Regions from separate parts of the Brevibacillus sp. HB1.1 genome, predicted to be linked through region 2. Evidence: riboswitches for the same ligand, from Rfam matches in the RefSeq annotation. Region 2 holds a riboswitch; each other region holds the start of a gene.
What was found. A riboswitch is a leader RNA that binds a small molecule or an ion and turns the genes downstream of it on or off. The one in region 2 is predicted to bind lysine.
Positions count from the first base shown of each region.

Region 1: another riboswitch for lysine. It lies ahead of dapD (2,3,4,5-tetrahydropyridine-2,6-dicarboxylate N-acetyltransferase); the one in region 2 lies ahead of HPY27_RS14915 (amino acid permease).
Region 3: another riboswitch for lysine. It lies ahead of HPY27_RS19620 (aspartate kinase); the one in region 2 lies ahead of HPY27_RS14915 (amino acid permease).

Region 1 is NZ_JABMIV010000001.1:813,367-821,358, reverse strand. Features, by position in the region: gene HPY27_RS04025 (hypothetical protein) at 1-2,031, shown strand, start outside; gene HPY27_RS04020 (hypothetical protein) at 2,092-2,286, shown strand; gene HPY27_RS04015 (EcsC family protein) at 2,300-3,154, shown strand; gene HPY27_RS04010 (GNAT family N-acetyltransferase) at 3,129-3,677, opposite strand; gene HPY27_RS04005 (flavodoxin) at 3,746-4,186, opposite strand; lysine riboswitch at 4,328-4,517, shown strand; gene dapD (2,3,4,5-tetrahydropyridine-2,6-dicarboxylate N-acetyltransferase) at 4,609-5,319, shown strand; gene HPY27_RS03995 (aspartate aminotransferase family protein) at 5,334-6,548, shown strand; gene HPY27_RS03990 (N-acetyldiaminopimelate deacetylase) at 6,552-7,685, shown strand; gene HPY27_RS30330 (hypothetical protein) at 7,660-7,794, opposite strand; gene HPY27_RS03985 (hypothetical protein) at 7,958-7,992, shown strand, end outside.
Region 2 is NZ_JABMIV010000005.1:41,661-49,652, forward strand. Features, by position in the region: gene HPY27_RS14885 (aminotransferase) at 1-723, shown strand, start outside; gene HPY27_RS14890 (aminoglycoside phosphotransferase family protein) at 873-1,784, shown strand; gene HPY27_RS14895 (TolC family protein) at 1,856-2,911, opposite strand; gene HPY27_RS14900 (hypothetical protein) at 3,129-3,275, opposite strand; gene HPY27_RS14905 (hypothetical protein) at 3,268-3,459, opposite strand; gene HPY27_RS14910 (hypothetical protein) at 3,566-4,423, opposite strand; gene HPY27_RS14915 (amino acid permease) at 4,642-6,090, opposite strand; lysine riboswitch at 6,204-6,389, opposite strand; gene HPY27_RS14920 (DinB family protein) at 6,474-6,968, opposite strand; gene HPY27_RS14925 (CGNR zinc finger domain-containing protein) at 7,137-7,694, shown strand; gene HPY27_RS14930 (alpha/beta fold hydrolase) at 7,802-7,992, shown strand, end outside.
Region 3 is NZ_JABMIV010000007.1:301,280-309,271, forward strand. Features, by position in the region: gene HPY27_RS19605 (ABC transporter ATP-binding protein) at 1-239, shown strand, start outside; gene HPY27_RS19610 (DUF2164 domain-containing protein) at 365-616, shown strand; gene uvrC (excinuclease ABC subunit UvrC) at 655-2,436, shown strand; lysine riboswitch at 2,539-2,726, shown strand; gene HPY27_RS19620 (aspartate kinase) at 2,957-4,198, shown strand; gene HPY27_RS19625 (YslB family protein) at 4,248-4,700, opposite strand; gene HPY27_RS19630 (succinate dehydrogenase cytochrome b558 subunit) at 5,130-5,741, shown strand; gene sdhA (succinate dehydrogenase flavoprotein subunit) at 5,761-7,515, shown strand; gene sdhB (succinate dehydrogenase iron-sulfur subunit) at 7,534-7,992, shown strand, end outside.

The DNA of each region.
Region 1 (7,992 bases), on a different contig from region 2:
GTTGTAAAAGCACTTCTCGTGTGTTTGGCAACTGGTACCTTTTTGTCAGGTTTGTCAGTACCGCCAGCCATGGGAGCCGGGGCAACAGCATCCATGAAAAAAAACAGCCAAGTATCTAAGCCGATCCGGAAGCAGCCTGTTCACGATATGGTTATCTTTAACGATTATCAGGTTGCGGGACTGGATTCAAAAGGTTGGAACTGGGTGAAGAATGATGAGTTTATTCTACCTCCGGAGACACCACTCGATATTGACGTGATACAGACTACTTATGGAAATGGAACAAACCTAAGTCGGAAGCAAGTATATTTGGATGGTGTAGAATTAACGGAGTTACAAATGGAGCAAACCTCAAATCAAGCTGTGTTCAAATGGCAGGTACCTCGCTTTACAATTCCCGCAGCGAAATTGTCTGCTGGCTCTCATACGTTGACCTTTGTAGTGACTGATGCCAATGCAAAGAGCAGTACGTTACACGTAAGCTTTCAGGTAGAAGCACAAAATTACCCACGTATTTATAAGGGAGAAAAAGCAGAGGGAGAGCCTTTGTCGACAGGTGGGCAGACGACCATTTTCGGAAATATGGGGTCAACTGATTTTAACAGTTCTGTACCTGGTACGTGGAAGCTAACAAACAAGTCTACGAACCAAGAAATGAGATCTGTTCCTGCTACTGTGTTTTCAACAGGTACGTTGTTGACTGGTCAATACCAACTCCTTTTTCTACCTGATGATACCTCGATGTCGCCTTGGACGACGACAGTTCAGATTGGCATGGCGGAGCTATATATGGGTACAGATGCAAGTGGTCAAAAACTGGCACCGGATCAGACCATTACTGCCCCGGAGCCACCAGGTAAGATTTCTTTGTATTCGGCATACCTAGGTCGATGGTCGGTGAACGGAACTGGACAAACGTTGACAAATGCGCAACATTTTGAAGTTGATATCCCGAAAATGCTGGCGGGTATGACGATTTCTGTCACTTTTGAGCCAGATTCCAAGGAAAACAAAACGGATTCCTTATGGGGTAGCTCTACGTCGACTACGATTCACATACAAATTCCAGGTGCACCGAATGCTTGTGGTCCCACAAGCGGAGATGTCACGTTGGATGTGTTGATGCAACCAAACGAAAAATCTACACTCATGGTCGAGAAAGCAAACGTGTATTCATCAGACAATACAGTGAGGCTCTATCAAAACCCGGTACATGTGATATGGCTGACTACAGCAGCAGAGCATATCGAATTCGGTAGTGAAGCTGATGACGATGAAGGACCAGGCGTATGGGCAGTCGATAACGTCGTGGTCGATAGTGATAAATTGAATTGGGATCATACAGGCTTGTTACTGTCTGGCTATAAGCCAGGGCGTTACAAGGTAAACTATTACAGCAAAAGAGACCCTGCCAAGTCATGGTGTGGTTACATACAGGTCATTGAGGACACGCCACCAATCCCAGCGTCCCAAAGTTGTGATTCAGGTGATTCAGGTATAGCTCCACCACAAGCCCCAATGCTCATGAGAGGAAAAGAGGGCAAGGAATATCGAGATGGAGATATTGTGACTGTGGAATCTGATAGCGATCTTGCTGAATTGGAAAACCTACAACTCATCTCCACGTATGCAGAGCGGACTGGGACGAAGAAAATTAGAGAGAGTAGGAAGGCTTCCTCTTACCATATGCCCAAGTATGAGTGGATATATGGAGAGAACGCCATTGGTGCTAGACAAGAGCACAGCAGTGCTACGATATCTTCAGAAAACCGGATCGAGATCTCCTACGAAGGAAAAGAAATCACTACCATTAAGCCTTCAAATCGAGATGACGGCACTGAAAACGGACTGGAATCACTTGATATTAGCAAATACATTAATCGGCAGAAGCCCGGCAAATACGAGATCAAAATAACCAACATCCTTAGCAACAAGACTTGCCAACTCGTTACAAGACAAAAAAGATCAGTCAAAAAAACAGACGTTGATGAACGAAAAGAAACGATCGCATTCACAATCGAAGTGAAATAACGATTGACCCCCTTGCACTTTTTGGCATGGGGGTTTTCGACTACATGGGGAGGAAGTCCAATGACAAATGAGCAGAAGACGATCTTGGAAAAGTTCGGGTTTCGAATCGAAGGAGAGGAAGTGAAACATTTAAAACTGGGAATCGTAAGAAATAAAAAAGAATTCGTCTGTCACGCCACGTCAGAAGAGTTGCAGGACTACATCAAGTCCATCTTGCGCAACCAATGTCAGTGGAGGCGAGGAGAATCTGAGTGAGCAGCCAGGGAGGTTGTTGGGGTTGAGTGAGTCTAGGGAGTCATTGGTTACGGCATTACGTGAAGTGGAGGCTTGGGAGAGAGACCAGAACGACTTGTGGTTCTGGGAAAAGCTTGGCAGACTTCCGTTTGTTCTGTTGGATCGGATTACGCCTGCATTCGTTCAAGAGAAGCTGGGAAAAGCCGTAGATGAAATGGCAGCCTTTCTTGAGACAGGTGGAACTTATTTGGTGCAGGATGAACCGATTTACAAGCGGTTTGGCAAACGGTTAGAGGGACAGGGGGCGTCTGTTGTTGACAAAGAAAAGATTGCCGCTGTACCGCTTACGATCATGAATGATGTCGCAATGGAGTTAAAGGATTCACGTGCGAATTTTGCCACGGTACAAGGTGCCACGACTGGCTTCGGAGGGATTTTTACCCTCGCGATCGATATCCCTTTATTGATGGGGACATCCCTTAAAGTATTACAAGAGATGGCTCTTGCCTATGGCTATCGACCTGAAGAGAAAAGAGAGCGGCTGTTTGTCGTCAAATGCTTGCAGTTTGCTTCATCAGACATTGTAGGGAAAAAAGCGATACTCGCTGAGCTCTCCCGCTTTGATGATCCAAATGCGCAGAGAGAGGTTATGGCTCAATTGCAAGGATGGCGTGAAGTCGTGGTAACGTACACAGAAAACTTTGGGTGGAAAAAATTGTTTCAAATGGTGCCGATTGCAGGTGTTTTGTTCGGGGCGTATTTGAACCGTTCAACCGTACAGGATGTCGCCGAAGCGGGGATGATGCTGTACCGCAAACGGCGTATCCTGGAGCGGCTACGAGAGAGCGAAATGAGGGAGGAAATTACTGAGCCCACTCCTCAGCAGTAAGAGCGTACAGGAGATGGTCTTCCCATACACCGTTAATTTGCAAATAGCGTAACGAAAGCCCTTCCTGGCGAAAACGGTTTTTTTCCAAGACGCGAATGGAAGCTTGATTGCGAGGCATAACAGCAGCTTGTACTCTGTGCAGCCCAGCATCCGTTAAAGCAAAGCGGAGGGCGAGATTTACTGCTGATGTCGTATAACCTTTGCCATTGCACGCCTGATCCATAAAGTAGCCAATCGTCGCATTTTGCCATGCGCCACGTGCGACATTCGACAACGCTACACGTCCAATCATCTTTCCGGATTCTCGGGAGAATACGCCGAAAGCATAGGCAGTACCACGTTCAAAATCAATCTGCGCTTGTGAAATCTGTTCTTGCTGTCCTATGAGGGTCAGAAATGAAGCGGGGCGGATCGGTTCAAAGGGTTGGAGAAAATCATGATTACGCAGCCGAAGCTCTAGGAGCTCGGCTGCGTCTTGTTGTTGGAGAGGCCGTAAGAGAATCTCGTCCGTATGTAGTGACATGAGATCAATCCTCCTTAAAAAGTTGGATTGATAGTATAGCATGTGCCAGAGTATTTGGGAAACATCAATTAGCCGAGCAATTCTGCAAATGACACCCCAAATGCTTTGCACGTTTCCACTTCTTTTGCAGTAGGAGAAAGCTCGATTTTCAAACCTTCCAGAGGAGTTTCCGCACCACGCTCGCTCGCCTTTTTCAGCAAAATATCAACAGCTGCACCGACATGCTCGTAAGCGGAGTCGCAAGAGCCAAAAGCAACAACCTTTTTCCCGCTGAGGTCAATATTGTCCATTTCCTCATAAAAATCCAGGCATTCGTCTGGCAGTTCACCGTCGCCCCATGTGTAGGCACCAAGCAAGATTCCGTCGTAAGCTTCGAGTTCTTTTGCGTTCGCATCCATCACTTCTTTTATCTCCAGCTCAGCACCAGTTGAACGAATACCTTCTGCAATTGCTTCAGCAATTTCCTGAGTATTCCCTGTCATGCTCGCGTATACCATCAAAATGCTCATAAAACGTAAAACCTCCAATTCAGATAATGAGTATCATTCTCATCAATAAAAATAATGAAAATGAGAATCGTTGTCAATAACTTTTTTCTTATTGCCACGTTTCATTGATTTTGGTAGAGTTAAATAAAATTATAATAATGTACTCTAAATAGAGGTGCGCCGAAGAAGAGTAAGTCTTTTCGCAATCTGCCAGGGGGCAGGAGAAGGAAGAAAGGCTAAAGCGCCGAAGCTTATGCTATGCCCCTACGTAGCACAGGCTGGGGTGTCTCATGAAAAATGATCATCCTGTCACAAGGGACCTAAAGTCTTTTTGTGGAGCGCTATTTATGATTTGCTTCTGTAGTAGTAAGAGCAATGAGATAGCGAATGCACTCATTGCTTTTTTTGATTTACCATGCTGTTATTTTGAGGAGGATGTAACCATGAACATGATGGATGCCAACGAAATTATCGCGTTTATTCAAAAAAGCGAAAAGAAAACACCAGTGAAGGTATATGTGAAAGGGAACCTGGAGGGAATCGACTTTGGTGCGAGCTCCAAAGCCTTCATTACTGGTCCTACTGGTGTTGTTTTTGGTGAGTGGAAAGAGATTGAGCCAGTGCTCGCTGCTAACGCAGACAAAATTGAAGATTATGTGGTAGAAAGCGACCGCCGCAACTCCGCTATTCCATTGCTGGATACAAAAGGAATTCAAGCACGTATTGAGCCAGGCGCAATTATCCGTGACCAAGTGACAATCGGTAACAATGCGGTCATCATGATGGGTGCTTCCATTAACATCGGCGCAGTTATCGGTGAAGGTACGATGATCGACATGAATGTTGTTGTAGGTGGACGTGGAACCATCGGGAAAAACTGCCATATCGGCGCTGGATCGGTTATCGCAGGCGTTATCGAGCCACCATCTGCACAGCCAGTTGTTGTCGAAGACGATGTTGTCATCGGAGCAAATGCTGTCATTCTGGAAGGTGTTCGCGTAGGAAAAGGTGCTGTCGTTGCAGCAGGTGCTGTCGTGATTGAAGATGTACCTCCATACGTAGTAGTTGCGGGAACGCCTGCACGTGTGATCAAGCAAATCGATGAAAAAACTCGTTCCAAGACAGAGATCAAGCAGGAGCTACGTCAGCTGTAAGGGAGAGAGTGCACATGGACTGGCGTTCGCTCGATGAACAATATATCGTCTCCTCTTACAAAAGACTTCCGATTGCCATAGAAAAAGGCGAAGGAAATTACTTGTACGATACGAATGGAAAGAGCTACCTCGACTTGTTTACCGGACTCGCGGTAAACGTTCTGGGGCATTCTCATCCGCGCATTGTACAGGCTCTGCGTGAGCAGGGAGAGCGCTTCTTGCATATTTCCAATGTATTTTTAAATAAGCCAGCTATTCGTTTGTCCGAGCGTTTGGTTGCGAACAGCATTAGTGGAAAAGTGTTTTTCACCAACTCTGGTGCAGAGGCTACAGAGTCTGCGATCAAGCTGATTCACAAATGGACGAAGAACGAGGGAGCAGGTCGTGAAGGCATCGTTGTCTTACGCAACAGTTTTCACGGGCGAACACTCGGAGCAGTGCGTTTGACGAGGCAGGCTCACGTCTATCAAGACTTTCCTCAGCCGGCTTTTCCTGTTTATGAACTGGATGTGGAAGACACGGAAGGATTGCGAGCGATTTGCCAGGAAGCAAGACCCGCTGCGGTCCTCATGGAGCCAGTCTTGGGTTCTGGCGGTGTCGTGCCGTTAACGGAAGCGTTCTTGCGAGAGGTAGCTGCGATCTGTGAACATGAAGGCATGCTCTTTGTCATGGACGAGATCCAGACAGGAATGGGCAGAACAGGAAAGCTGTTTGCTTATGAGCATGCAGGCGTAACGCCAGACCTGATCCTTTTTGCCAAAGGCATAGGGGGAGGGCTTCCCCTCGGCGGTGTCATCGCTGGCCCAAGGCTGATGAACCAGTTCAAACCGGGGGATCACGGAACGACTTTTGCACCATCGCCACTGTCTGCTGCCTTAGGGAATGTCGTGTTGGATGAATTGCTTGATCCAGCCTTCAGCGCTCACGTAGAAGAAGTGATTGCGTACCTGTGGTCGGGCTTGGAAGCGCTGCGAGCGCGTCTTCCAGATCAGCTGCAATCCCTTCGCGGAAAAGGCTTGATGGTTGGAATTCCGCTCTCTTCCACCCCGGAAGAGGTAAGCCACTTGCAGCAAGCATTGCTTGACGAAGGAATTCTCGTTGACGTGACGCAGAAAACGATTGTTCGTCTGCTTCCGCCACTGACGTTGACAAAAGCCGATGTGGACCGTTTTCTTGCTGTGTTTGAGGACCAATTAACAGCAAGAACAGGTACGAAAAAGGAGGCGTAGACCATGACGACTTCCTTGTTTACACAAATTCGCCGAGACTTGCACCAAATACCGGAGCCAGGCTTCGCTGAAGTGAAGACACAACAATACTTGCTGGATTATTTGAAAAAGCTGCCCCAGGAGCGAATCGAGATCAAAACGTGGCGGACAGGCATTTTGGTCAAGCTGGCAGGAACAAGGCCAAAACGATTAATTGCCTGGCGGACGGATATGGATGGCCTGCCGATCGTAGAGGAAACGTCCTATCCGTTTCGCTCGCTTCATGAAGGATTCATGCATGCATGCGGTCATGACATGCATATGGCAATTGCTCTTGGCCTCCTGACGCATTTTACCGAGCATCCGATGGCAGATGATTTGCTGTTCCTCTTCCAGCCGGCAGAAGAAGGTCCTGGCGGTGCGGAGCCGATGATGAAAAGTGAAGAGTTTGCGGGGTGGCGACCGGACTGCATTTTTGCCCTGCATATCGCGCCAGAATATCCGGTCGGTCATATTGCGACGAAGCCAGGAATTTTGTTTGCCAACACTTCTGAGTTGTACATTGATTTGGTTGGCAAAGGGGGGCATGCAGCCTTCCCGCACAAGGCGAATGACATGGTGGTTGCAGGAAGCCATCTTGTGACACAGCTTCAATCGATTATTTCGCGCAATATGGATCCATTGGATTCGGCTGTCGTAACGATTGGCAAGCTGGAGAGCGGAACGAAGCAGAACATCATCGCAGAGAAGTCCAGGCTAGAAGGTACCATCCGAACCTTTTCGATGGAATCGATGGCAATCGTCAAGAGCCGCATTGAATCTCTCGTAAAGGGAGTGGAAATAGGCTTCGATTGCCAGGCAACGATTGACTATGGGGTTGGCTACTGCCAGGTTTACAACGAGGAGCAGTTAACGACAGACTTCATGCAATGGGTACAGGAACAATGTGAAGAAGTAACTCTTATCACCTGCAAGGAAGCCATGACCGGAGAAGACTTCGGTTACTTTTTGAAAGAAATTCCTGGCTTTTTGTTCTGGCTGGGTGTGCAAACGCCGTACGGCTTGCATCATTCTAAAATTGAGCCGAACGAAGACGCGATCGAAGTTGCCATTCGACTGGTCTCCCGGTATTTTACATGGCTTTCGCAACAGGAGTAGCAGGTGTCAGGAACAAAAAAGAGTGGCTGGATAGCCGCTCTTTTTTCTGTGTCATTCCCAGCCGTATTTTCGTCAAGAGTAAGAAGTAGTTACTAACATCTCTGTGCATAAGTCTTTCTTCCTAAGGTTTTTGTGCTTGTGGATAATGTGGATATTGTTGAAAAAACTTATCAGGGCAGCACAACTATTTCCTTTTCCAAACGTATAAACTAGAGAGAAGAAATTTCGGAAAAACAAGCGCTGCCGCGCACACATACAGGAGGATTATTGACATGAAAAAAGCATGGTTATCGGCCTTGTTGGCGTT
Region 2 (7,992 bases):
GAGTTCAAGCTGACACCGCAAGAGCTGGAGACGCACATCACCGCGCGTACAAAAGCAATCATTTTCTGCTATCCAAATAACCCGACTGGGGGGACCATGACGGCTGAAGAGTGGAAAACACTTTTGCCGATCATTGAAAAGCACGACCTTATGGTGATCTCCGATGAGATTTATGCAGAGCTTACTTACGGTCGAATGCACGATAGTATCGCGGCTCTGCCAGGGATGAAAGATCGGACGATCCTGATCTCCGGTTTTTCCAAAGCGTTCGCGATGACCGGCTGGCGTCTGGGATATGTTTGCGCGTCGCCTGATTTGCTCGCAGGCATGCTGAAAATCCACCAGTACACCATGCTGTGTGCACCGACGATGGCTCAGATGGCTGCATTGGAAGCCCTGCGTCATGGACGCTCTGATATGGAACGAATGATTGAGAGCTACCGTCAGCGCCGCAATTATGTGGTAGATGGATTCCGTCAAATCGGATTGACTTGCCACGAGCCGGACGGAGCATTCTACGCATTCCCGTCTGTAGCTTCTACAGGTTTCAGTTCTTCTGAGTTTGCGGAGAAGCTGCTGATGGAGGAAAAGGTAGCTGTTGTACCTGGAGACGTGTTCGGCGAAAGCGGACAGGGGCATATCCGTTGTTCTTATGCAACATCGATGGAGCAATTGAAAAAGGCGCTGGAACGTATGGAGCGCTTGATGGGACGGCTGTCCTAACATTTTCCGGGAAATAAAGGGGGGCGGCTTTCAAGCTGCTCCCTTTTTTATGAGTAGTTGTTGGGGGGAAGAAGCGGCTGTGGTAGGGGAACAGCTTGAAAGCTGGGGCAAGAGGATGTTTTGCAAGTAGTTCGAGGAGGGGGTTCCTAATGATTTCATTGCCAACCCAATTTACCCAAACAATTATGGGCATACATAAAGAAGCGGGACGTCTTTGGCTGGATTCCTTTCATGAGCTGATTGCCGAATGCAAAGCACGTTGGTCTTTAAAAGTGCTTGAGCCGTTTCCGCTCTCTTATAACTTTGTCGCACCTGTTGTGTTGCAGGATGGGAGAAACGCAGTGCTGAAGCTGGGCGTGCCTGGACTGGACTGGCAGAGAGAGCTGACGGCGATTCGGGCTTTTGCGGGGCGGGGGATGGTGCAGCTACTCGATGCTGACGAGGAAAAAGAGATCATGCTTTTGGAGCGCATCATGCCAGGGGAGACACTGGACAAGCTGAGCAGCGAAGAAGAACGAATTCAATGCTTGGCGGACGTGATTAAAAGGATGCATACCCCCGTTTCGAACGCTGGCAAGCTTGCGTCTACGTTTCCAACGATAGCGGACTGGGCTGTGGGACTGGAAAAGATTCGTCCACATTTCCAAGGGGGGACAGGACCGATTCCCGAGCAAATGGTGGAGCGAGCCATGCAATGGTACAAAAAGCTTCTCTCCACACAAAAAGAACAGTGCCTGCTGCATGGGGATCTGCATCATGAAAATATTTTGCGCGCAGAAAGAGAGCCGTGGTTGGCAATTGATCCAAAGGGGCTGATCGGGGAGACGGAGTATGAGGTGATTCCGTTTTTGCTGAACCATTTGCCAGAGGATGGGGTAGAAGAAGTAATGAAACAGCGGGTCGATGGACTGATGAAGGCGCTGTCTTTGCAAAAAGAGAGAGTGTTGGCGTGGGCGTATTGCCATAGTGTGCTATCGGCTTGGTGGTTTATAGAGGATTTTGGTGTAGACAGTGGTCGTCTGGTGATGCCGGGAGTTTTTGAGAGGCTAATAAATGAGTAAAGGCTTCACCCTGTGGGATGAAGCCTCCTATATTTTAAATGAATATATAAGATCCTTCGTGATACGAAATATTAATAACCAGTCGACTGATTCAAGGTGGTAGCAGCGAGATTGTATTGATAAACCGATTCGATTGCTTTTGCTTCGGAGTCAAACAGGTTTGCTTCGTCTTCCATCAGTTCTTTCATCGATGCTTTTCCTAATCTATATTGATCGATTGTTGCCTGATAGCGCTCCAATGCGGTTTCTTTCTTTGTTGTACTTTCCTCTAATGCCTTTTTCGCTGTCAGTACCTTCGTATAGTTGTCACTTACTTCTTGACCGATTTTCTTTTGTGTTTTTTGTTTTTGCAGTTCCGCTTTTTTGTGCTCATTTTTTGCGATTGTACCTTTATGTGTGCTGAGTGCGGAATACTCTGCTGTGTAATCAATTCTTACTTGGGCAAAGTCTATTTCTGCTTGTGCTTTGATCATTTCAGGACGATTTTCATAAGCTTTTGCTTGCAATTGCTCTAAGGAAAGCAACTCGTGTTGGGTCAGATCAGTAGCGATCATTTTCCATTGTCTGTCCGCTTTTTCATTCAATAAATCGTTGAGTTTGGCCAATGCTTGCTTGTAGCTGGTTTCAAGGGCAGCAAGATTTTTGTGAGCTTCTGTTTCTTGGGAGTCCAACCAGTACTGTCTTTGCAAGCTTTTCTTCTGCGATTTGATTTTGGCGTCTAATGATTGGACTTCGAAGAATGCTTTTTGCACTTGCAATTGAATGGTGTTTTTTTGCGTATTCAGGGCGACTTCATCGACAACCACTTCTTTGACTGCTTTGGCAGCGTCTTCGAATTTCTTTTTTGCATCAGCCAGTGACATGATGTCGGCTTTTTTGATTTCTGCTTTTTCTCTCAATGTGATGGATGTTTCGTGCTTCGTAATATCTAAGTCAAGCCGAAGCACCTCCAGATCAACGCTGTTCTTTATTGCCTGTTCGACTGCGAAATCTAGCGACAAAGGGGAAACATCCGTCTGTTCAGCAGTGGCCACGAGTGGTGCGGCCAGAGCCATATGGGCGCCACCTGTGAGGAGAGAAGTGACTAATGTTGTGCTGTAAATGTGTTTGAAGAGCCTGGATTTCATGGGGCAACCTCCTGATCATATATACAAGAATCTGATAACGATTCTCATTATCAAATCCATGAAAAGTATATATTTCCAATAGAGTTTCGTCAATAAGAAAATGTTTTTTCACCATGTTCTTGATCAGAAATCCAAAAGAATCCCCTTCAGGAAACAGGCAAAGTGAGTATCTGCCTGTTTCCCCAAAGGGGATTTGTTCATCGTGACGGGAAAAGAACTATTCTTTGTCCCTGTTTTCTTTTTTTGCCGCAGCCGACTTGTCAGTTTGGTCCAATGTCCCTTCCTTTGCTGTAAGGGAATAACCATGCATATTGCTTCCGTTATAACCCATGTCCGGTTTTTCCTTTGAGCTGCGATCAGTCATTTGCTTCCCCCTTATTTTGTCCAGTGGGTGTAGAGTCTTGCTGCACATACGGATTGTCGACGTCATTTGGTTCCTTGTCTAGATTGGTACGGATTGCGATTATGGGGCTAGTAGGAGGTTGAGCGATCAGTCTGTCATCCAGTTGTTTGAAATCAGGCAGGTCGTTTTCGAGATTGTCATACATGTTCGTCCCCTCCTTTACGGGTTAGTATGTCCATCAACTACACCAAAAAAAGAGCCCCAGTCCCAGGGAAGTTCGGGAGGAGGCTGTGACCATCATCTTTGTGTAGTTAACTTGTTTTCTTGGTCAAGATCTTCATAAAAGAGGCAAGATTCGTTTGAAGCAATGGTGTGAAGGTAGAAAAGGAAGCATTTTCAGCGAGCGTATTCATTCGACGAACAAATTCAGTGTCGTCCTTTGTATTTACATTCTCAAAGCGGTTAGTGATTTTCGTATTTTTTAAATCGGAAAGAAGCGTAGCTTGTTCGTTCCGGTATTGAGAGATCCAGTCTGGTCGATGTTGCAGCTTTTTGACGAATTGAATCAGCATGCTTACTTTCTCTGTTTGATTGGTAGCCGCATGCATTTTTTTGTAGGCTTCCGGGTCATACCGCTCCATCAGCTTGGACGGGTTAACATAGTCGCTCGGCGCCCCATGTGGTTTTTGCGGAAGCTCTACGTAGCTGACACTGCCGGTTGCAGGGTCAACCTTTCGTGTTTTGGCAACGCCAGCGAGCAAATGGAGGGTATCCAAAAATTCAGCAGCATTTTCATCAGCCATGTATTGGTCTGCCAAATATTTGCCTTGGGTTAGACCGACTTCTACCAAAGCAGCTCTTTCTTCATCGGTGTAGGTGGATGGGGAGTTGAAAAAGTTTTGCTCCAGGATGTGGTCAAAGGCTTTGCGAGCCTCGGGTGGTTTATCTGCAAAAATTTTATCCAAACGCTCATTAATCTCTGTGTTAAAGAAAAATTGGACACTGTGATGCTCGATGACATCAGCAGGGAGCTCTCGTGCCTTGTGAGAACGAAGGTCTACTGTATCGTGCTCGGGCAATGCTAGACGAGTTCCTGTCACCATTTTGGGTGCAAGTTGGTTAGTTGAAAGCTGGGGGGTTAGGTAGCGGGTATTCGATTGGATGTACATGTTCTACTCTCCTCACATGGATTCATGTTCAGTCGTGATGGCAGGAGATCTGGTTACCTTATATCAGATGACTGGCATGAGTTGTGAGAACGGAAGGAAACCGATCTCAATGGCTTCTTGTCTATACTATCGGCTATTTTGGGGCAGTTTTTAATATGCCGGCAACCATGAAAAAGGACTTCCGTTATCTGAACGGAAGTCCGTACTTATTTCTTCGATTATTTCGTGTGCTCATCCATGCTGAAGTCTACTTGTTCAAGAGGGACGAGCTCGGTCTTTTTGGTAATTTTATAAGCGAGCCAAACGATTAAGAAGAGTGGCAGGCCAATGTAAGAGACCAGGACGCCATACCAGTCAACCGTTCCACCCATGAATGCGGAGTAGTTTTGTCCAATAATAACGATACAGCAAATGATGAAGGCAAAAATCGGTCCAAACGGGAACCACTTTGCCCGATAAGGCAATTCGCTTAAGTCACGACCCTGAGCGATAAACGCTTTACGGAAACGGTAGTGACTAATGGCAATGCCCAGCCAAGCGATGAAACCTGACATACCGGAAGCATTCAGAAGCCAGACGTACACTTCGCCTTCCCCAAACAGAGAGGACAGAAAAGCAAGGGCGCCGATGAGCGCAGTCAAGATCAAGGCATTGATCGGTACGCCGTTACTTGTTACTTTTGCGAACCATTTTGGTGCGTTTCCTTCTTTCGCCAAGTTCCACAGCATGCGTGTAGAGGCGTACATGCCAGAGTTTCCAGCAGACAATACAGACGTAAGAATAACGGCATTCATGACGGATGCTGCAAAAGCAAATCCGGCATTTTCAAAAACAATCGTAAACGGACTGATCGCAATATCCGTAAGGTCGCCACTGATCAGATTTGGATTATCGTATGGAACCAACAACCCGATGATCAAAATAGCGAGGATATAGAAGAGTAGGATGCGCCAAAAAATTTGACGGATGGCCTTCGGAATGTTGCGGGCAGGGTCTTCGCTCTCCCCAGCTGCGACACCAACGAGCTCTGTCCCTTGGAAAGAGAATCCGGCAATCATAAAGACACCGAGCAGGGCCATGAAGCCGCCATTGAATGGCGCGTCGCCTTTGGTGAAGTTTTGGAGGCCGACTGCTTGGCCGCCCATAATGCCAAAAATCATCAACACACCAACGATAATAAAGACGATCACCGTTACTACTTTAATCAAGGCGAACCAATATTCAGATTCTCCATAGGCTTTCACAGACAGGAGATTCAAGGCAAACAGCAATCCGAGGAACAAAGCGCTCCACAATATCGCTGGGGTATCCGGGAACCAATATTTCATAATGAGTGCGGAAGCTGACAGCTCGACGGCAATGGTAATGGCCCAGTTGTACCAGTAGTTCCAGCCGAGAGCAAAGCCGAGAGATGGATCGACGAACCGTGTGGCATACGTCGAAAACGAACCAGAAACAGGCATGAAGGCCGCCATTTCCCCCAAGCTGGTCATTAAAAAGTAAACCATGATACTAATGGCGAGATAGGCAACTAAAGCTCCACCAGGTCCGGCGGAATGAATCGAGCCTCCGCTCGCGAGAAACAATCCCGTCCCAATCGAGCCGCCGATGGCGATCATCGTCAGGTGTCGGGCTTTTAAACCACGTTGCAATTGATTTTGTGACATAAGCTACTTGCACGACCTTTCTTGATTTTTGAGAAGGAAGGTCGGAAACGAAAAAACCGCCATAGCCAAAAAAATGGCATAGGGCGGTATCATCCAATCCCCACCAAGCCTTCACTGAAGATAGCTCACCACGCTTGCTTGGCATGCAAACGTGACAGTTCTGCCCCTTTCGAGTACAGCCCCAACCCAATCGCACAGAGACGCGATATGAGCTTCGGCGGATTTTCCTTACCTGGAGTCATTGATTTTCTCTGAATCTCGTACAGGATGATATAAAAGCCGCGACCTCTATCCTCACCGTGAAAGATGAGGATAACATGTATGAAATTATGTGATTTATCAACTATAATGGATTGTTTATGATTAATCAATGTGAAATTTTGTTATTCAAATGAGCGTCTGGCAGGCCAAGAGCCTTGTAACTTGCGAATTTGGACAATTTGTCCCGTATGAAACGCATCATGCAGGACCAGACTCATCACGGTTTGGTAAATGGGCGTATAAGTAGCCGTCTGGTTTAAATCCTCATCCGTCAGCAAGGAAAGCTTTTCATGAATGTGGCGATGGACGCTTTCCATGCGCAAGAGGGTAGCTTGCCAAGCGTCTTCGTCATCCGGACCGCCGGACGGGATGAAGGTATCATCGTTCGTCTCAGCCGAGCTAGGAAATTCAGTGCCCAATAGACAATGCAACAGGCGTTCTTTGTAATAAAGAAGGTGGCTGATGTTTTCCCAGATCGTGTTGGCTGCTTCTCCCACAGGGCGCCAGCTGGCCTCGGCTGCTGATACTCCGGAAAGCGCTTCTTTTAAGGGTGGATACCAGTCTTCCTTGTCATACGTACATTCCCATCCATGCAAAAGCAAATCCTTCCGATTCATACGCTTCCTCCTCGTCTGTGAAACAGATTGATGAAACGCTATAATAGCAGTAAGAAATGAAAATGTAACCAGTTAATTTGATTACGATAGTTACAAAAAGATATTACCATATTCTGTATAGTCATACAAGAGAGAAAAATGTAGGGTTTCGTCAGGAGAGATAATAACATGGACTGGCTTTGTATCGATTTTTTAAATAGTGATTGGCGGGATTGGCGTGGTTCTGGTCGTGCGGAAAATCGTTTGGAGAACCAGGAATGGCTGTCATCCTTTTTGCAAACATACAAGCTAACCGCTCCGCTTCCGATAAATGAGGAGTGTGCCGCTTCCCTTTTGCAGCTGCGCGAACGTTTGAGACGTATGCTGGAAGCTGTTGTCCGTGGAGACCGAATCCAAGAGGACGACCTTGCGGAATTGAACAGAGCTTTGGCTCAGGCCCCTTTTCATATACAGGTGTTGTATGTAGATGAGGAGGGCGGCTACGGGCAAAAGCAATCCAGCTCAACAGAGGGCTGGCCTCTCGTCATGGCACAAATTGCGGCTTCTTTCGCGGAGCTGCTTGCCCCGCAGCATTTGGAGCGAATCAAAATATGTGACAACGAGGATTGCCGCTGGGTGTTTTATGATGAAAGCCGCAACCGGGTGCGCCGCTGGTGTGATGACAAAATGTGCGGAAACCTGATGAAGGTGCGCCGTTTTCGGGAGCGACAGAAGGAAAAAGGCTGATGGAGCCATTACTAACGACCGTCGGGATTTTGTCTCTGACGGTTTTTTTCTAGGTTTGAGACATAATATATAGAACTATACATGGGAACGGAAACGAGGTGGGTAGGATGAGTCAAGCACGCAAAAAATGGTTTCAGGCACTCGTATTGGTGACACTTGGAGCGATTTGTCTGGCGATATGGTATTTGCAACCCTATCAACCCGATCAGGCAGCATTAACGGCCATGCAAGGCGGTGAAGGGATTACGGTCATGGATACGAATGACTGGATTATTTTCCAAGGCGGGGAGTCACGCGA
Region 3 (7,992 bases), on a different contig from region 2:
ACGAGCCGTCGATGGGCTTGGCTCCCATCGTGGTGTCGGACATTTTCAAGGTGATCAAAGAAATCAATGCGGAAGGTACAACCGTCCTCATCGTGGAGCAAAATGTCAAACAAGCCCTCAAAATCGCTGATTACGGGTATGTACTGGAGGCAGGGCAAATCGTGTTGGACGGCACAGGAGAAGCGTTGTTAAACGACGAGCGTGTAAAAGAAGCATATTTGGGTGGTCGCAAGCACTAGTCTGCCTGTAAAAAACTGTCGCCATGGAATGAGGCGGCAGTTTTTTTCGTCATCATTCCATGGTACTATAAAGGATAGAACGTATATTCTCTTATGATGCGAAATAGGGAAGGAAGCCGGATACGATGCCAGCCAAATTGACGAGAGAGCAAATGGAATATCTTGTTCATCAAGTACAACGCTATTTTAAAGAAGAACGGTCGGAGACACTCGGCAATTTGGAGACGGAAGAGTTGATTGCCTTTTTCTCAAAAGAGCTCGGCCCCTTCTATTACAATCAAGGGGTGCAAGACAGCCGCAAGCTGCTGATGGAACGGATGAGTTCCTTAGAAGATGAACTGTATGTATTGGAAAAACCAATTCACAAGAACAAATAGATGCATGGCAGATATAGAGCAAAGAGGAGGGAGCAGCCATGAACAGCTCCTTAAAAGATAAGCTGGCCGTCCTGCCAGATAAGCCAGGCTGCTACCTGATGAAAAATGCGAGCGGGGAAATCATTTACGTAGGAAAAGCCAAGGTACTGAAAAACCGCGTCCGCTCTTATTTTACAGGCAGTCATAACGGGAAGACGCAGCTGTTGGTCAGTGAAATCGTGGACTTTGAGTACATTGTGGTATCCTCCGCGATTGAGGCGCTCATCCTCGAGTGCAACCTGATCAAGGAGCACGATCCGCGTTACAATGTCATGCTCCGCGACGACAAGACGTATCCGTACATCAAAATTACGAATGAGGCGCAGCCACGCCTGGAGATTACCCGTAAGGTATTAAAAGATAAAGCCAAGTATTTCGGTCCGTATCCGAATGCCGGAGATGCCTCCGAGGTGAAGAAGCTGCTGGATCGCCTCTATCCGTTGCGCAAGTGCCGCAATATGCCCAAGCAGGTTTGTCTTTACTACCATTTGGGACAATGTTTAGCGCCCTGTGTGTACGAGGTATCGGCAGAGGAAAATCAGCGTTTGGTGGATGAAATCAGCCGGTTCCTCGATGGTGGCCACGAGGAAATGAAGCAAACTCTCACGGAAAAAATGCTGCAAGCCGCTGAAAACATGGAGTTCGAACGAGCCAAGGAATATCGCGATCAGATCAAGAGCATCGAAGCGGTGATGGAGAAGCAGAAGATCACGTTCACGGATACGGTAGACCGCGACATTATCGGATTTGCTGTGGAAAAAGGCTGGATGTGCATTCAGGTGTTCTACATGCGAAAAGGGAAGATGATCGAGCGTCAGACAACTTCTTTTCCATACTATGGAAGCGAAACCGAGGACTTTATGTCTTATGTGAGCCAGTTCTACTACGATAAACAAAATGCGCTACCAAAAGAAATTTTGCTCCCGCAAGAGAGTGAACCGGAGCTTTTGGGTGAGTGGCTGGGCATCAAAGTCCATGCTCCGAAAAGAGGCAAAAAGCATGAGCTCGTGAAGATGGCTTCCGAGAACGCCCGTATTGCTTTGCAGGAGAAGTTCGCGCTGATGTCCAAGGACGATGCTCGTACAGTCCAAGCGGTACACAATCTTGGTCACATTTTAGGGATTCCGGTTCCTCATCGAATTGAAGCGTTTGACAACTCCAACATTCAGGGAACAGAGCCTGTGTCTGCAATGATTGTGTTTACAGATGGTCGCCCTGACAAAAAGGAATACCGCAAATTCAAGATCAAAACCGTCGAGGGGCCAGATGATTACGGCTCCATGCGCGAAGTGGTTCGCCGTCGTTACTCACGCCTGCTGAAAGAAAACCAGCCGATGCCTGACCTGATAGTGATCGATGGTGGAAAAGGCCAAATCAGTGCGGCTATGGACGTGCTGGAAAACGAGCTGGGTCTCTATATTCCCGTCTGTGGACTTGCGAAGGACGAGAAGCACCGTACCGCTCAGCTCATGTACGGAGATCCGCCAGAGCCTGTGAATCTTAGACGTGATAGCTATGAGTTTTATTTGTTGCAGCGCATCCAAGATGAAGTCCACCGTTTTGTTATTACATTCCACAGACAATCCCGGACAAAAACGATGCTCTCCTCGCAGTTAGATGAGATCCCGGGTATCGGTGAGAAGCGACGCAAGCTGTTGTTCTCTCATTTTGGCTCGTTGAAAAAAATGCGAGAGGCGACCGTTGAAGACTTCCGCCAATTAGGGATCGGTGACAAGCTGGCAAAAGAAATCATCGGGCATCTGCGCAAGCTGGACACATAGCACATGTAACTTTTTGAACAACCTCTAAAAAGGAATTGATCCATTTTTAGACTCATGATATAATCCGATTCAAACAGAATAGTTAGCCTCACTTCCATTATGGAGTGAGGTAGAGGCGCGAAAACCAAGAGTACCACCCTGAGATCGGGAATCTGTGAAGGGGACGGGAAAGGGGAATTCGCCGAAGTGTGGAGGGAAACCCGCTTTTCTCCATGCTGGGTCTGCGTTGAACAAATGCAGGACTGTCATCTGCACAATGACCAATTGTCAGATGGAGAGCTATCTCACGGTGTGTCAATGTGAGTTTTGATGGTGATGACTGTCAATCTTCGTTGTCCGCGTGTATTGGGAGGGAGGAACCGGTATGTCGAAACAGTAGGCAGCGGCAGGTCTTATTCCTTGTCGGTGCCTTTTTTGTAAAATAAAATGCAAGATTTTTCCTTATAGAGAGAATAGTGAAAAACCATACGATACGAGATAAATACCAATATTGGATATGAGAAAAAGGGAGAGAAGCCGCATGGGGTTGATCGTGCAGAAATATGGAGGCACCTCTGTAGGTACCATTGAGCGAATTTTACGAGTTGCGGATCGAATTGTCAGCTACAAAGAGGAAGGGCATGATGTGGTAGTCGTTGTTTCTGCAATGGGCAAATCTACTGACGTGTTGGTAGATATGGCCAAGCAGATTAGCGCATACCCATCCGAGCGTGAAATGGATATGCTGCTGACCACGGGGGAGCAGGTATCGATCGCGCTTTTGTCGATGGCCTTGCATACAAAAGGCTACGACGCCATTTCTCTTACGGGCTGGCAGGCTGGAATCACCACGGAGGCGATTCACGGAAGAGCACGGATCAAGCAGATTGATCCAGAGCGGATTCAATCCGAGCTCGGCCGTGGTCGTGTGGTGATCGTGGCAGGATTCCAAGGGATCAGTGACGAAGGTGAAATTACGACGCTCGGCCGCGGTGGATCGGATACATCTGCGGTTACACTCGCAGCGAGCTTGAACGCTGAGAAATGCGAAATCTTTACAGACGTGTCCGGGGTGTATACAGCTGATCCGCGAGTGGTTCCAGCTGCGAGCAAGCTGGATACGATCTCGTATGATGAGATGCTGGAGTTGGCGAACCTCGGTGCAGGGGTTCTTCATCCAAGGTCAGTAGAGGCTGCGAAAAAATACAAGGTAAGGCTGGTCGTCCGCTCCAGCTTTACTGCCGAAGATGGTACGTACGTTGAGGAGGTTGCCAACATGGAAACAGGAAGAGTAGTAAGTGGAGTTGCACACGATGAAGATGTAGCCAAAATCACGGTTGTCGGCATGCCTGCCAAGGTCGGGACGCTCTCCCGTCTGTTCAATACGCTGGCGGACAATCAGGTGAACGTCGATATCATTATCCAAAGCTCTTATGATGCGTCTGTTACGAATATTTCTTTTACAATTGCAGCGGATGACCTGAAAAAAGCACTGGATACGCTGGACAGAAACAAAAACGAGCTTGGCTTTGAAAAAGTCGATTTCGAGGAAGGCTTGACTAAGGTATCGATTGTTGGCTCAGGCATGATCAATAATCCAGGGGTAGCTGCCGAAATGTTCCGTGTCCTGGCAGAAAAAGAAATTTCTATTAAAATGGTATCTACGTCTGATATCAAGGTTTCTTGCGTCATTCCAGCAGCCTTGACGGAGCTGGCTGTTCGCAGTCTTCATTCGGCATATGGTCTGGATGTCGAGGAAACTGCGGTCGTGCACGGAGTATAAAACATGGATGCTCCCTCTCCCTTTGTTATAGGTAGAGGGGGCATTTTCTTCATGACGCCACTTGTACAGATATACGTATGTCAGAGGAGCTTTCCATTTCGATTTTGCTGAACGCTTCTCTTTCTTTCCATTGCTCAATCATACCAGCAATGATCCCAGCCTCAAAAGAAAGACTGCATCCTAGTCTTTCGATAGACTGGTAGCTAAAAATGGAATGAGTAAGCGAATAGACAATAGTTTGCCCGGACTCCTCCACGACGTCGAGCTGGCCTAATCCGAGCCGAATAAAAGGCATAATCGGGCCTGTTGCAGATTGAATGGGGATTTGGCGGCCCATATTTTTTCCAATCCAATAGAGAATATGGTTTTCACTATCGCCTAGCAGGGTGCTAGTCAGCGTTTCGCGTAGAAGATGATAGCCAAGATAGGGCATATTCATTCGTTCCGCATAGGGAATGGTCTCTGGCGGCAACAGTGCTGCAAGCTGATCCTTCTCTTTCATATGTGCTTCCCTCCTGTCTGTACTAGATTATGAGGAGGGACTCGCATTCATGACATCTTAATAGAAAAAATAGCTGGACTAAACAAAGTTATTCTATCAATGTATTTAGTACATTGATTGTCTTGACGCTATGTGTCGACAAGAGTACAATTGGATTTGGTCAAAGTTTTGCCCAACTTTTTCTCGAATTTTGACACATTCCGACAAATTCATGTGATCTAGCGAACGCAGTCTTTTTGTGAACAGCGTCAAGACGCTCTTCATAAAATGATCGTGGCGGTTTTGCTATGTCTAATGGGTGAGGCAATGGGTTAGGATATTGGGGAAAGGTCTATCAAAACGGCCGAAAACCGTTTTGGACTGCTTGCGGTGACGCTTGACGTTTTTCACAGAATTGAGAGTTACATACATTGAAAGGGGGACCATTGTATGGCGAAAGGCCATAGCTTTCTCAGTCACAAGCTACACTCACTTCTTGGTTTGTTTCCGATCGGGCTCTTCCTCGTGTTCCACTTGACAGCCAACTATCAAGCGACTCGTGGGCCTGAAGCTTTCAACCAGGCCGTAGGCTTCATTGAAAGCCTTCCATTTCTGTTAGTACTTGAATTTGCCTTGATCTACCTCCCGATCCTGTTTCACGCTGTTTACGGTCTCTACATCGCGTTCCAAGCGAAGCATAACGTAGGGAACTTCGGTTACTTCCGAAATCAAATGTTCTTGTGGCAACGCGTTACAGGAGTCATTACCCTCATTTTTATTGTTTGGCACGTTTGGGAAACTCGTATCCAAAAAGCACTGGGTGCACACGTGGATTATGACATGATGGCAAACATTTTGAGCAGTCCTGCAATGATCGTATTCTACACAATCGGGATTATTAGCACGACTTTCCACTTCTCCAACGGACTGTGGTCGTTCCTGGTTCACTGGGGAATTACAGTTGGGCCGCGTTCCCAACGCATTGCAACATTCCTGACTTTGGGCGTATTCGTAATTGTAACCTTCATCGGCTTGCGTGCGATGTCGGCTTTCATTTTGTAGGGATAGGGGGACTAAACTCATGGCAAAAGGTAAACTGATCATTGTCGGTGGAGGTTTGGCCGGCTTGATGGCTACCATCAAAGCAGCAGAAAAAGGCGTTCCTGTTCAGCTGTTCTCCCTGGTTCCGGTAAAACGTTCCCACTCTGTCTGTGCGCAGGGCGGTATTAACGGTGCGGTAAATACCAAAGGGGAAGGCGACTCCACATGGGAGCACTTCGACGATACAGTATATGGCGGAGACTTCTTGGCAAACCAACCGCCAGTTAAAGCAATGTGCGATGCAGCACCTGGCATTATCTATATGTTGGACCGTATGGGTGTTATGTTTAACCGTACGCCAGAAGGTTTGTTGGACTTCCGTCGTTTCGGAGGAACCAAACATCACCGTACCGCTTTTGCGGGTGCGACAACTGGACAACAGCTCTTGTACGCATTGGACGAACAAGTACGCCGTTATGAAGCTGAAGGTCTGGTAACCAAGTACGAATATTGGGATTTCCTCGGAGCCGTTTTGGACGATACAGGAACCTGTCGCGGGATTACTGCGCAAAACATGCGTTCCGGTGAAATTCAATCCTTCCGTGCGGATGCCGTTATTTTGGCAACAGGCGGACCTGGTATCATCTTCGGTAAATCGACGAACTCGATTATCAATACAGGTACAGCAGCGTCTGCGGCGTATCAACAAGGGGTTATTTACTCCAATGGTGAGATGATCCAAATTCACCCAACTGCAATCCCTGGAGACGACAAGCTGCGTCTGATGTCCGAGTCTGCTCGTGGTGAGGGTGGCCGTGTATGGACGTACAGAGACGGTAAGCCTTGGTACTTCCTGGAAGATAAATACCCTGCATACGGAAACCTGGTTCCGCGTGACATCGCGACTCGCGAAATCTTCTCCGTTTGCGTAGATATGAAGCTGGGTATCAACGGCGAAAACATGGTATACCTCGACCTGTCCCACAAAGATCCAAAAGAACTGGATGTAAAATTGGGCGGTATTATCGAGATTTACGAAAAATTCGTTGGGGATGACCCACGTAAAGTTCCAATGAAGATTTTCCCTGCGGTTCACTACTCCATGGGCGGTATGTGGGTAGACTACAATCAAATGACCAATATCCCTGGTTTGTTTGCAGCAGGTGAGTGCGATTACTCTCAGCACGGTGCAAACCGTTTGGGTGCGAACTCCCTCCTGTCCGCTATCTATGGCGGTATGGTAGCAGGTCCAAAAGCAATCGAGTACATCAAAGGCTTGAACAAATCCTCTGATGATCTGTCTTCCACGCTCTTCGACGGTTTTGCTAGCCAAGAGCAAGCGAAATACGACAGCATCCTGAAAATGGACGGAACAGAAAATGCTTACCTGATCCACAAGGAACTGGGTGAGTGGATGACTGACAACGTAACGGTAGTACGTTACAACGACCGTCTGCAAAAAACGGATGATAAGATCGTTGAACTGATGGAACGCTACAAGAAAATCAACATCAACGATACGAATAAATGGAGCAACTCCGGTGCGGCGTTTACCCGTCATCTGTGGAACATGCTCGCACTGTCCCGTGCGATCACGATCGGTGCGCTCAAGCGCGACGAGAGCCGCGGTGCTCACTACAAGCCTGATTTCCCAGAGCGTGATGACGAGAACTTCATGAAGACGACAATGGCGAAGTACAATGCTGAAACGACTGCGCCTGAAATCTACTATGAAGACATCGACGTATCCCTGATCGCACCACGTAAGCGTGACTATACGTCTGACAAGAAATAAGAGAGGAGGAAACTGATCATGGCAGAAAAATTGATTCATTTGATTATCACTCGTCAAGATAGCCCTGACAGCACTCCGTACAAGGAAGAGTTCAAGATTCCTTACCGTCCTGGTATGAACGTGATCAGTGCTTTGATGGAGATTCAACGTAATCCACTCAACGCACAAGGTCAAAAAACGTCTCCAGTAAACTGGGAATCGAACTGCTTGGAAGAAGTATGCGGTGCGTGCTCGATGGTTATTAACGGAAGACCGCGCCAAGCTTGCTCGGCACTGGTAGATAAGCTGGAACAGCCGATTCGTCTTGAGCCAATGAGCACCTTCCCTGTACAACGTGACTTGTCGATTGACCGCAGCCGCATGTTCGATGCGCTGAAACGCGTAAAAGCGTGGGTTCCAATCGATGGTACGCATGATCTGGGACCAGGTCCTCGCATGCCGGAAGTTGAGCGTCAATGGGCGTACGAGCTTTCGAAG